Regions from separate parts of the Leeia sp. genome, predicted to be linked through region 3. Evidence: predicted binding sites of a transcription regulator. Region 3 holds the regulator's gene; each other region holds the start of a gene.

The links. Region 3 encodes FNR, which switches genes on or off when oxygen is low (the NO sensors DNR and NnrR bind a similar motif). Its sites were predicted from a motif close to TTGATNNNNATCAA; they were not measured.
Region 1: ACE3O2_RS09190 (NAD(P)H-dependent flavin oxidoreductase) is a predicted target of FNR. The motif match lies at 2,234-2,247, and genes of this name have one in related genera.
Region 2: hemN (oxygen-independent coproporphyrinogen III oxidase) is a predicted target of FNR. The motif match lies at 3,089-3,102, and genes of this name have one in related genera.

What each region holds. Positions count from the first base shown of each region.
Region 1 covers NZ_JAYREC010000003.1:73,539-77,971, reverse strand. The annotation lists gene ACE3O2_RS09200 (alpha/beta hydrolase family protein) at 1-632, shown strand, start outside; gene ACE3O2_RS09195 (FAD-binding oxidoreductase) at 726-2,120, opposite strand; gene ACE3O2_RS09190 (NAD(P)H-dependent flavin oxidoreductase) at 2,308-3,513, shown strand; gene ACE3O2_RS09185 (hemerythrin domain-containing protein) at 3,488-4,030, shown strand; gene ACE3O2_RS09180 (cupredoxin domain-containing protein) at 4,174-4,433, shown strand, end outside.
Region 2 covers NZ_JAYREC010000007.1:127,339-131,771, forward strand. The annotation lists gene ACE3O2_RS16690 (alpha/beta fold hydrolase) at 1-112, shown strand, start outside; gene aroG (3-deoxy-7-phosphoheptulonate synthase AroG) at 133-1,218, opposite strand; gene hemN (oxygen-independent coproporphyrinogen III oxidase) at 1,624-3,027, opposite strand; gene ACE3O2_RS16705 (SelT/SelW/SelH family protein) at 3,132-3,440, opposite strand; gene ACE3O2_RS16710 (RNA-binding S4 domain-containing protein) at 3,430-3,825, opposite strand; gene ACE3O2_RS16715 (LemA family protein) at 3,879-4,418, shown strand.
Region 3 covers NZ_JAYREC010000002.1:645,752-650,184, forward strand. The annotation lists gene ACE3O2_RS08725 (cation:proton antiporter) at 1-742, shown strand, start outside; gene ACE3O2_RS08730 (hypothetical protein) at 780-1,952, opposite strand; gene fnr (fumarate/nitrate reduction transcriptional regulator Fnr) at 2,124-2,879, shown strand; gene ACE3O2_RS08740 (LysR family transcriptional regulator) at 2,914-3,834, shown strand; gene ACE3O2_RS08745 (BMP family ABC transporter substrate-binding protein) at 3,925-4,433, shown strand, end outside.

The DNA of each region.
Region 1 (4,433 bases), on a different contig from region 3:
TGCGAAAGCAACCGCAGTTTGATACTCGACGTATCGGCCTGTGGGGGAGTAGTCAGGCGGGCTGGGTGTTGCCCAAGGTGGCCGCACGCGACTGCTGTATCCGCTTTGTGATTGCGGTCAGCCCGGCCATCAACTGGCTACAGCAAGGGCGCTATCACAGCGAGGCCACCTTGCAGCATCAGCACGCGGATGCCGCCACCCGCCAGCAAAGCCTGCAGCGCCGCCAACAGGTACTGGCCCTGCTGCAGCAGGGCGGCAGTTATGGCCAATATCTGCAAGTTGCTGGCAGCGAGCCGATGAGTGCAGACCGCTGGCAGTTTGTGCAACGCAACTGGCAAGCCGATGCCACCCTGGACCTGCAAGCGCTGGCAAAGCGCCCGGTCCCGGTATTGCTGCTGCTGGGGGCGCTGGATCGCAACGTGGATATCCTCAATACCGAGCAAGGTTATCGTCAGTGGCTCCCGGCCAGCCGACTGACCGTGATTCGCTACCCGGATACCTACCACGCCATGACACGGCGGCAAGTGGAAGACAGCGCCACGGTGGGTTGGCTCACCAGCCTGTTCCGGCCACGGGCTGTCTATAACCCGGACTACCTGCAGGATTTGCAACGGTATGCCGGGCAATTTTGATTCAGTCGGTTACGCGTTGAGGCCTATCTGATCCACTGGCAGAATCCTGGGCCGCATTGTTGACGGCTTGGCGTGGGGTAGACCGTAAGCGCACTAGACCAGGACCTTACCCGGATTCATCAGGCCTTTGGGGTCGAGGCTGGCTTTGAGCTGGAGCATCAGTTGCAGTTCCAGGGCGGACTTGTAGTGGGGCAGGGTGTCGCGCTTCAGCTGACCGATGCCATGTTCGGCGCTGATGCTGCCACGGTAGTGCGCGACCTGGTCGTAAACAATGCGGTTGGCTTGGGCTTCGTCGTCGAACAGATCGACATTACCGGGGCGGGTGTGGCTGAGGTTGTAGTGCAGATTGCCATCGCCAAGGTGGCCGAAGACCTGCAAGCGTACACCGGGGAAGGCGTGCTGCAGCAGGGCGGCGGTATCTTGCAGGAAGGCCGGGATGGCGCTCACAGGCAGCGCGATGTCGTGCTTGATTGACGGTCCGTCCAGCCGCTGGGCTTCCGAAATGCTTTCCCGCAATAGCCATAGCGCGCGTGCCTGCTGCTCGCTCTGGGCGATGGCGGCATCCTGCACCGGGGATTCCGCGAGGGTGGCGAGCAGGTCGCCTGCCAGACGGTCATCCGGCGCGCCGTCCGAGAGCTCCAGCAGGGCATACCAAGGGCTGGGGGCTTCCAGCGGTGAGCGGCTACCGGGGATGTGTTGTGTGACCAGCTGTAGGCACACGTCCGACACCAGCTCAAAGGCGGTCAGGCGGTCGCTGAAACGCTGTTGCAGCTGTCCCAGCAGTTGCAGTGCATCCTCCGGCCCGTTGAGTGCCACCCAGGCGGTGCACTGCTGCTGTGGGCGCGGGAACAGCTTGAGGGTGGCTGCTGTAATGATGCCGAGCGTGCCTTCCGCGCCGATAAAGCAGTGCTTGAGGTCGTAGCCGGTATTGTCCTTGCGCAGGCCACGCAGGCCATCCCAGATTTGCCCGTCCGGCAGTACCACTTCCAGCCCGAGGGTAAGTTCGCGCATATTGCCGTAGCGCAATACCTGGACGCCACCGGCATTGGTAGAGAGGTTGCCGCCAATCTGGCAGCTGCCCTCAGACGCTAGCGAGAGCGGAAACAGGCGCTGCTGTTGCGCCGCTGCAACTTGCACCTCGACCAAAGTACAGCCTGCCTCGGCAGTGAGCGTTTGGTTGACCGGATCGACTTGTCGAATCTGCCGCAGACGGGATAGCGAAATCACCACCGCATCGCCACGGGTATCCGGCACGCTGGCCCCGCACAGGCTGGTATTGCCACCCTGTGGCACCATCGACACACCGGCGTCATGACACAGGCGGACAATGGCGGCCACCTCGGCGGTGCTGGCCGGGCGCAACACTGCCAGCGCCTTGCCACGATAGCGTTTGCGCCAGTCGGTCAGATAGGGCTGTATGGTTTGAGGGGCGGTCAAGACATGGGCGTCACCAATCCGGTGAGCCAGTTGCGCAAGCAAATCAGACATAGTGATGGCCAAACAGGGTACGCATGCAGTCTAATCGCTGCGGGGCTTGGCGAACAGGGGCGACTGTGGTTTGATCATCCATTGCACGGAAGATGAGAACCATTCCGTGAGCGTTGATTCAACTCAAAGCCAGCCAAGCCGATTGCTGGCAAGCTTGGGCATCCCGTTGTTGCCCGGAAAGGGTGTCATGTCTTCGCATCAATCGCCGTTCCCCATGCTGGAACTGGCAGGCAAGTCCGTATTACCAATCGTGCAGGGCGGGATGGGGGTCGGGGTGTCTGCACACCGTCTGGCCGGTAGCGTGGCGCGTGAAGGGGCCATGGGCACCATTGCCAGTGTGGACCTCAAGCATCATCACCCGGACCTGCTGGCCCGCTGCCACAAGGTGCGCGATCAGGACGTGCTGGACCAGACCAATCTGGAGGCCCTCGACCGAGAGATTCGCATGGCCCGCGAGATTGCCGGGGGCAAAGGCATGATTGCGGTCAACGTGATGAAGGCGGTGCTGGATAATGCCGACTATGTGCGGCAAGCCTGCGAAAGCGGGGCGGATGCCGTGGTGATGGGGGCGGGCCTGCCGTTTGATTTGCCTGAGATTACCGCCGAGCACCCCAAGGTGGCCTTGATCCCGATTTTGTCGGAAGTGCGCGGTATCGCACTGGTGCTGAAAAAGTGGCTGAAAAAAGGCCGCAAGCCGGATGCCATCGTGATTGAGCATCCGCGTTATGCCGGAGGGCACCTGGGCGCGGCCCGGATCGAAGACCTCAAGGATGGGCGGTTTGACTTCCGGCTGGTGGTGGAAGGCGCACGGGAATTGTTCCGCGAGCTGGGACTGGAACGGGAGCCGATTCCGCTGATTCTGGCTGGAGGTATCAACAGCCACCAGAAGGTGAAGGAAGCCTTCGAGATGGGGGCGTCTGGCGTGCAGCTGGGTACAGCGTTTGCCGTGAGTCAGGAAGGGGATGCCCATCCTAATTTCAAAGCGGTGCTGGCTGGAGCGGGCCCGGAAGATATCGTCGAGTTCATGAGCGTGGCGGGCCTGCCTGCTCGCGGGGTGCTGACGCCGTGGCTGAAAACCTATCTGCGCCGCGAGTCTTTGCTGCAGAGCAAGGCCAAGTGTGATTCGGCACGTTGTACCACGGGGCTGAATTGCCTGTCCGTGTGCGGCCTGCGCGATGGTCTGGCCAAGATTGGTCAATTCTGCATTGATACCCAGCTGGCAGCGGCGCTGCGTGGCGAGGTCAGCAAGGGTTTGTTCTTCCGGGGCTCGGAGCCGCTGCCATTTGGTTCGGCCATCCGGCCGGTGCGTGAGTTGATTGACTACCTGCTCACTGGCATCAAGCCCGTCTTCACCCAACAGGAACACGATGAGCCTGCGCTTGCCGGGGCATGAAGAGCTCCCTTCACTGGAAACCCCGCTGGAGATGCTGCTGGCGTGTCACGGGCGGGTGCGCAAGTTCTGCCATGTGATCCAGCAGCTGGTGACGCATTTGCCGCAGCATGGCCTGACGGCCGATGCCCGCCAGGCGGCAGGCAATGTGATCCGCTACTTTGACCTGGCCGCACCACGCCACCATGCAGACGAAGAAGATGACCTGTTCCCGGCTTTGTTGCTGGCGGCGGGCGAACAGGTGGAGTTTGCGGGCATGCGGGCGGCCCTGCTGGCCTTGCAGCATGAGCATGAGCCGTTGGGCCTGCTGTGGCAGCAACTGCGCCCGCGCCTGCAGGCCATCCATGATGGTCACTGGCTGGAGCTGAACGAGGGGGAGCTGGCCAGCCGTTTTGTGGCGGACTATATCGCTCACGCGGCACGGGAAGAGGCTGAGGTCTACCCAGCCGCCACACAACTGTTGAGCACCGAGGCGCTGGCCCGGATTGCCGAGCAGATGGTGGCGCGTCGTCGTCACTAAGTGTGACAGCCTGAGGGCTTGTAGCTGGCCTGATAAACGGAATGATTCACATTTTGTTGGCGTTTGTTATTGCAGGCGCGGATAATACAAGCTGTCCAAGCGGGCAGCTTTTTCGGTTTTTCAATGTGATCAGGAGTGGCTTCATGTTGGTCAAGCGTTTTGCAGTGGTGGGTGCTTTGCTGTTGTCGGTGGGTGTTGCCCAGGCCGAAGACCTGTCGGTCAAGGTGGAGTTCAAGGATGGCGTGATGACGCCGCAAAAGCTGGAAGTACCGGCTGGCAAGCCCTTCGTGATTGAAGTGAGCAACACCGGCAAATCCGCTGCCGAATTCGAGAGCAAGACGCTGAAGCAGGAAAAAGTGGTTGCACCGGGCAAGACCGTGAAGCTGAAGGTCAAAGCTGTCAA
Region 2 (4,433 bases), on a different contig from region 3:
CGGCTATTTCAGAGCGGATTATCGCCGCATGGTGCTGGCTGGCGTAGGGCACAACCTGCCGCAGGAGGCCCCCGATGCGTTTGCAAACGCCATCCTGTCACGGATGGCATGATCTGCGCAGGAGCGCGGTCTTTACTCGCCGCGCGTACGCTTCAGCCGACGCGCACGCACGCCCTCTGCCAGCAGGGACATCAGTTCACGGCTGTTGTCCCAGTCGATGCAGGCATCGGTAATGCTCTGGCCGTAGGTCAGCGGTTGACCGGGGATCAGGTCCTGGCGGCCGGCACACAGATGGCTTTCCACCATCACGCCGAAGATACGTTCGTCACCCGAGGCCAGCTGGTTGCTGACATCCGCGCCGACGTCCATCTGACGCTGGTACTGCTTGCTGCTGTTGGCATGCGAGAAGTCGATCATCACTTTCTGCGCCAGACCGGCGGCCGAGAGCTGCTGGCAGGAGGCGTCCACACTGGCCGCATCGTAGTTCGGTGTTTTGCCGCCACGCAGGATGACGTGGCAATCCTCGTTGCCCATGGTCGAAACGATGGCGGAGTGCCCGGCCTTGGTCACCGATAGAAAGTGGTGTGGCGCATTGGCAGCCTTGATGGCATCCACTGCAATGCGAATATTGCCGTCGGTACCATTCTTGAAGCCTACCGGGCAGGATAGCCCGCTGGCCAGCTCGCGGTGTACCTGGCTCTCGGTGGTGCGAGCGCCGATGGCGCCCCAGCTGATCAGGTCAGACAGGTATTGCGGGGTGATCATGTCCAGGTATTCTGTCGCCGCAGGCACACCGGCATCGTTGATGTCGTGCAGCAGCTTGCGCGCCAGACGAATGCCTTCATTGATGCGGTAGCTGCCGTCCAGCATCGGATCGTTGATCAGGCCCTTCCAGCCGACGGTGGTGCGCGGCTTTTCGAAGTAGACCCGCATCACCACCAGCAGATCCTGCTCATGGCGTACCTTTTCCTCCTGCAGGCGGCGGGCGTACTCCATGGCGGCGTCGTAGTCATGGATGGAGCAGGGGCCGATGATGACCAGCAGCCGGTCGTCCGCACCGTGCAAGATACGGTGGATGGCCTGACGGGTTTCCAGGGTCAGCTGCGCGGCGCCTTCGGTGATGGGGTACTCACGCAGCACATGCGAGGGCGGGGCCAGCTCTTTGATTTCCTTGATGCGGGTGTCGTCGGTTTTGGCGATATGGCGTGTCTGGTTCATGGCAGGATGTCCAATCAGATGTTGAATGCGTTGTGTGGCCGCGTGCGGGTCCAGCGGCAGCCCGATCTGGGGCTGGTCCAGCCAGAACGGGGGCAATTCGCAGGCGATTTCGATCTTGCGCGACAGTTCCTCGCCCAGATTGCGCCCGCCGCTGCCGTCCGTCGACAGCAGGCGCGACACATAAGAAGATTGAGCGATGCCCACCGTGCGGGCGAAATCCACCTGGCGACCACCAAAGCGGTGCGCTATCAGGAGCCGCAGATTCTGGCGGCGAATATCAGGGATGGCTTGCATACCTGTATTACATCACAGGCATTACCTTATTGGTAACTTTTTTTGAAAGGTGGTTGAAGTGGTGAAAGCCATCATTATTACCTATATGGTAACAATGATGGCTTTGCCGGGCTAAATGGTCTTGGAGTAGCGCTGCAGCACCTGACCCTGACCCAGGTAGTGGTCAAACAGCATGGCAATATTACGTACCAGCAGGCGGCCACGCGGCAGAATGCGCAGGCTATCCTCACCCATCTGCAGCAAGCCTTCCTGCTGGTAGTGCGCCAGCTTGGGCAGGATATCGGCAAAGTAGTGCTGGAACTCGATCTGCCACTGTGCCCGGATCTGGCTAAAGTCGAGGGCAAATTCGCACATCAACTGCTGAATCAGGTCGCGGCGGATCACGTCATCCTGCTGCAGGGCAAAGCCACGAAACTGGGGCAGGCGGCCTTCATCCAGCGAGGCATAGTATTCCTCGGTGGTGCGCACATTCTGGCTATAGCTGTGGCCGATCTTGCCGATGCCGGATACCCCCAGTGCCAGCAGATCAATATCGTCATGGGTGGAGTAACCCTGGAAATTGCGGTGCAGGGTACCTGCGCGCTGGGCAATGGCCAGCTCATCATCCGGCAGCGCAAAGTGGTCCATGCCGATATAGCAGTAACCGGCTGCCTGCAGCTTGTCGATACACAAGCTGAGCAGGTCCAGCTTTTCACTGGCGCTGGGTAGGTCCGCCTCATTGATGCGCCGCTGCGGCTTGAACAAGTGGGGCAGGTGGGCGTAGTTATAAATGGAGAGCCGGTCGGGCCGGGCGGCGATGACTTTGTCCAGCGTGGCGGTAAAGCCGGCTACGGTTTGCTTCGGCAGTCCATAAATCAGGTCGATGGAGATGGAGTGAAAGCCACACTCGCGCGCTGCTTTCAGGACAGACAAAGTCTCCGCTTCACTCTGGATGCGGTTGACCGCCTGTTGTACCTCCGGGTCAAAATCCTGTACCCCAAGGCTCATCCGGTTGAAGCCCAGTTCGCGCAGCAGCTGGATGGTTTGCGGCTGCACCTTGCGCGGGTCGATCTCGATCGAAAACTCACCCTCATCATCCGGTGCGAACGGAAAGGCGGCGCGCAGGCGCTCCACCAGCCAGCGCAACTGCTCATCGCTCAGGAAGGTGGGGGTGCCGCCACCGAAGTGCAGCTGCTCGACCCGTGCGCCGGCAAACAGGGGGCGCTGCAAGGCCAGTTCCTTCTCCAGATACTGCAGATAGACTTCGGCCTTGCCGGTATCTTTGGTAATGATCTTGTTGCAACCACAGTAGTAGCAAATGGTGTTGCAGAACGGAATATGCACGTACAGTGACAGTGGCCGATTGACGCCCGGTACAAAACAGGAAGATGCCACCTGGCGGTAGTCCTGCTCGGTAAAACCAGCATGGAAACGGTCTGCTGTCGGGTAAGAGGTGTAGCGTGGACCGTTGCCGGCCAGCCGCTCGATCAGCGTGCGGTCAAACTGGAGGTTCTGTACATCAAGGTGGGCAGACATGGTGGCTGTGTCCGGAGTAAACAGGATACCCGGAGACTAGCAGTGAACTGCTGCGTGGGCTTTGATGCCCATCAAAGGCCTATGGGGTGGCTCGGTATCAAGTGTCAGTGGTTTGACGGGTCGTCCGTCTGGCGGTCGCTATGCCCCAGTGAGCGCTCCGGCGCTACCCGGTCACGGACGCGCTGCTTGATCTCTTTAGCCTCGGGAAAACGGCCTTCCTGCTTGCGGTCCCAGATCACCTCGCCATCCAGCGTTAGCCGGAAAATGCCACCGCTGGAAGGCACCAGCGCGACTTCGGCCAGTTCATCCGTATCGAAGGTGGTCAGGACTTCCTGCGCCAGCCAGGCGGCACGCAGCAGCCAGCGGCACAAGGTGCAATATTCAATGCGCAGGATGTGGGAATCAGTAGCCACGGAGTTTTCCAATCTGTCTGCGGTCGCGTTTGCTGGGGCGGCCACTGTCTTCGTGTTGGGCTTCATAACGCGGTGCCAGGCTTTGCTGCAGCTGGACCGCTTCACGTGCCTTCACGCTCTCAGGGGTTTCCTGATAGAGCGATTGTGCCAGCGTCGCACTGCCGCGCTGCTCGGCCAGGGCCTGTACCACCACTTCAAACAGGCCATGCGCCACCTGAATATGCAGGGTGTCGCCTACTTTGACGCTACGTGCGGGTTTGCTGCGCTGGCCATTCAGGCGCACGTGTCCGGCATCAACAGCCTGACTGGCGAGGCTACGGGTCTTGAAGAAACGGGCCGCCCACACCCATTTGTCGAGGCGAACTTCGGTGAGCAAGTCAGGCATGATATGGTTTAATGCAGGATTCATACGGCAGGCGAGAGATGGGGGAGATTGTAATGCGAATCCGGGCAATGCGGGGTGTTGCGCTGGCCTTGTTGCTGTCGCTGGGCTTGGCCGGGTGCGGCTTTGGTGAGTTGCGCTCGCAACATGCCGCCGCTGAGCGTGCCTGGCGCGATGTGGTGGAGCAGGATCAGCGCTGGCTGGCCGTTTTACCCAAGCTGCTGCAATTCTGTCAGGGCAAGGGCAGCTCGGCTCCTGCATTGGCGCAGTTGAATAGCTATCTGGGACGGTTGCCAAGCACCGAGAAGGCCAAAGGCTTGCTCGACGATGCGGTAGCCTTCCAGCAGTACCAGGCCCTGAAGCAGGCCCTGCACGGTACGGTGCTTCAGCTGGATCAGCAAGTGTTGCAGCAATCCCCTGACTTGTTGATTGACCCACACTACCGCGACTGGATGTGGCAGGCCCGGCAGATGCAGCAAGAGCAGCAAGTGGCCTGGCAGCATTACCGCAGCGAAGCCGATCAATTCAACCAGACGGCGGATCATTTCCCGAAGAGCTGGAGCGCGACCTTGCTTGGTTTGTCCAAGCGCCCCTGAACGGTGTGTCACGCA
Region 3 (4,433 bases):
GAAAACCGGCAGCGTGGACGCGCTGGAGATTGCGCGGGTCAGCGCGGTGGCGCTGCTGTTTCTGATTGCTGCAGTCGTGCTGGGGCGCTGGCTGACACCGCTGATCAGCCGCTTCATGGCGTCCATCCACAGTGGGCCCGCCATGCAGTTCACTTTGCTGATCAGCTTCTGCCTTGGCTTCGCCTGGCTATCTGCTGCAGCAGGCCTCGCGCCCATTGTGGGTGCTTTTGCCGCCGGGCTGATTCTGGACGCCAGCTACCTGTCCCGCTTTGAAGCCGAAATGATCCGCCATGAAGTGCACAAGGTAGTGCTGAATCATGGTGCGGTGCTGGAGCAAGAGGTAGACCACATCCTGAATCAGCATGCTGAACACCGCCCGATGCGGCTGATGGAACCCATTGGTTATCTGCTGACCCCGATCTTCTTTGTGGTCACCGGTATGCAGGTCAAGCTGGATGTGTTCAGCCAGCCGCATACCCTGCTGCTCACGGCGCTGATCCTGCTGGTCGCTATTGCCGGCAAGCTATGTGCAGGACTCGCTGCCGGCAAAAGTGATCGCTGGCTGGTTGGCTGGGGCATGGTGCCACGCGGGGAAGTCGGCCTGATTTTTGCCCAGATGGGCAAAAGTATCGGCGCGCTGAACGATGAACTCTACTCGGTAATCGTACTGGTGGTGGTGCTCAGCACGCTGGTCACCCCACCGCTACTGGCTTGGCGGCTGAAAGGATCGGCAACACACTAAGCGATGCGTCTCCATGCTGGAGCCATCGCCCACGATATCAGGCATGCAGGAAATAGCGGGCAAACTGATCCGCCAGTAGCCGCCCGCTCTCAGTCAGCCACAGGGTGCGATGCCGCTGCAGCAGATAGCCCGCCTTGATCCAGCCTTGTAGCTGCTTCAGCTCGGTCGCAAAGTATTGCTCGAACTGCACCATATAAGTCAGCTCAAACGTCATGAAGTCCAGATAGCCCAGGCAGAGCAGTTGCTGCGCCATCGCACGCCGCATCAGGATATCCAGCGACAGCTTGCGCGCCGCCGCCAAAGGGCGTTTACCCTGCTGCAGCTGTTTGAGGTAAGCCGTTTCCGCACTATTCCAGCCCTGGACGGCACCCAGCAAAGTGCTGGCCCCTGGCCCAAGACCAATCCACTCGCCATCCTCCGCGATCAGATCACCCTCCCCGGTCAACATCAGTCGACCGAGCCGCTGCGCATGCCGCCATGGGTCATCTGCACGGGTAAACCAGCCGCCCGCCAGATGGCCATAACCCAGCTCATCCAGCCATTGCAACACCTGATACAGCTGCTCTTTTTGTTGCAACAGCTGGCTGGCGGATACGGCTGCCGCCACCACACCCCGCAAACAAAACCGGGCGGGCTGCATGAGCAACAAGGCGTGCACCTGTGCCATGGCCTCCGCATCCATGAGCTGTCCCAGCCACAGTTCCACACCGACCCTGCCGCCAGCCTGTTGCAACACAGCGGGCAGTACGGTGAGGCATAAGGCATGGAAACCGGACTCGCCCCCCGCCATGCTGCGCAGCATCACGTCAGCGCCAGGCACGCCTGAGCAATCCGGCACATCCGCCTGCCCCAGATACAGTACGATGCCACAAGGCATACTTGGAGACACGGAGTCACGCCGCTGCAGCCAGTCGGCCAGCGCCAGCGCAAAAACCTGTGGATGCGCTGACACATGCAGCTGCATCTGGGTCGGTTGACGCTTGCCCAGCAAGGCGCACCACTGCTGCCACTCCAGCGTAATGGCCTCTTGTACAGGCTGCACTGCCGCCGGCTTGCGCGGCCAGCATTCCGTCATGCACAGCGCGGGTGGCAGACGGCCGATCGCCGGGCGCGACCAGGCTCGCCCGACGGCTGCGTCATTCAGCCGGGGCTGTCGAATCTGGCGAAGTGCGGGGAAAGCGGCGATGTCGTCCATGTTGAAAGACAACATTTGTCCCCAGCCACGTGGGACGGCCACTGTCGGAAAATCCGCATTCAGGCTATGATGTTGACCAAGCGAGAGGACGGGCATGGTTGGGTTGGGGTTGTGAGCAGTTTTTGCCACTATGCCCATACCCCGCCCGTTCGTGGTTGACCTGTATCAACACCTTACCGATTTGGCATGAACCATACCTCCACCATCCCTATTCAGGAAGTGTCCCTCAAGCACCTCAAGGTAGCGTGCTCCAGTTGTAGCCTGCGCGAGCTGTGTTTGCCGCTGGGCCTGAACAGTGATGAAATGAACCAGCTGGAAACCGTCATCACCCAGCGCGTCAAAGTCAAAAAGGGTGAGCCGCTATACCGAGCTGGTGATGCCATGCGCTCCCTGTTTGCGGTGCGACTGGGTTTCTTCAAGATGAGCGTGCTGTCAGAAGATGGCCGCGAGCAAGTCACCGGTTTCCAGATGGCAGGCGAATTGCTGGGGCTGGACGCCATCAGCACGGAGACGCATAGCTGCGGTGCCATTGCGCTGGAAGACTCCGAGGTCTGCGAGATTCCGTTTGCCGATCTGGAGGAACTGAGCCGGCATATCCCTTCCTTGCAGAATAATTTCTACAAGGTGCTGTCCCGTGAAATCGTACGAGACCATGGCGTCATGATGTTGCTGGGTAATATGAAGGCCGAGGAACGCTTGGCTGCTTTCCTGCTGAACCTGTCACAACGCTTTGCCTTGCGCGGTTACTCCTCCCGCAGCTTTGTGCTGCGCATGACGCGTGAGGAAATTGGCAGCTATCTGGGGCTCAAGCTGGAAACCATCAGTCGCGGCTTCTCGCGTTTCCAGGATCAGGGGCTGATCCGGGTCCACAACAAGGAAATCGAAATCCTGGACCTGCCCGCCCTGAAACAGGTGTTGTCGGGATGTGCAGGCAAAGCCTAACCCTGCACACTTCAGGACACAGGAAGGTCTGTACATGCTGCGCCTGAGTCTGGATGCCCTTACCGTTCTGGATACCATCGATCGCCAGGGCAGCTTTGCTGCAGCTGCCGAAGTGCTGCATCGCGTACCGTCTGCGATTACCTATATCGTTCAAAAGCTTGAGCAGGATATGGATGTCAAGCTGTTTGACCGCAGCGGGCATCGCGCACGACTCACGCCGGCTGGGCAAGAGTTGCTGCGAGAAGGCCGCCACCTGCTGCGTGCAGCAGGTGAGCTGGAAAGCCGGGTCAAGCGGGTTGCCACAGGCTGGGAGACCGAGCTGTCCATTGCCATGGACACCCTCTTCCCCAGCAGCGCACTGCTGCCCATGCTAACGGATTTCTATGCACAAGGTAGTGGTACCCGTATCCGCATCACCCATGAGGTATTGGGGGGAACCTGGGATTCGCTGCTGACCCGACGCTCCGATCTGGTGGTTGGCGCGCCGGGTGATGCTCCGGCGGGCGGTGGTTTTTCCACCCGTACCATCGGGTCGCTGGATTTCGTGTTCTGTGTCGCACCCAATCATCCTCTGGCCGAATTGCCGGAACCCCTGCAGCCACAAGATATCCTGTGGCATCGCTCGGTTGCCGTCGCGGACACCTCTCGCAGCCTGCCACCACGCTCGTCCGGCATTCTCAGTGGTCAGGAAATCCTGCACGTACCCGACATGCCGACCAAGCTGACGATCCAGCTCAGCGGTCTGGCCTGCGGCTATCTGGCCCGGGAGATTGCAGAGCCTTACCTGCGACAAGGGCGCTTGATCCACAAACAAGTGGTGGATCAACGCTTACCTCACCCTTTCCATCTGGCCTGGCGTGCCAGCGATAGCGGCAACGCCCTGCAATGGTGGCTGAAGCGGCTTGATCAACCCGACCTGATGCAGAAGCTGCTGCATCCCCCCGTCATGCTGTAAACGGTCTACAATTCATGACAACCCGGCCGTCTGGCCGCCCCGAATACCCCCCACCGTCACGGTGCAACTTTTGATGCAAAGGAGCAACTTGTGGTTATTTCGCGCAGAACCGTACTCAAACAGCTGACTGCCGCCCTCGTGGTGAGTGGGGTCATTGGTGTGGCACACGCTGCCGAGCCCTTCAAGGTAGGCTTCGTCTATGTGGGCCCGGTGGGTGATGCTGGCTGGACCTACGCCCATGATCAAGGCCGTCAGGCCGTCGAAAAGATGTTCCCAGGCAAGGTAAAAACCACGTTTGTGGAAAGCGTACCGGAAGGAGCGGATGCCGAACGGGTGATCCGCAAGCTGGCGCAAGATGGCAACAAGGTGATCTTCACCACCTCCTTTGGCTATATGAACCCGACGCTGAAGGTGGCCAAGCAGTTCCCGAACACTGTGTTCCTGCACGCCACCGGTTTCAAGAGCGACAAGAACGTCGGCACCTACGATGTCCGCACCTATGAAGGTGCCTATCTGGCCGGTTATGTGGCGGGCCTGACCAGCAAGACCAGCAAACTGGGCGTGGTGGCCTCGGTGCCGATTCCGGAAGTGGTACGCAA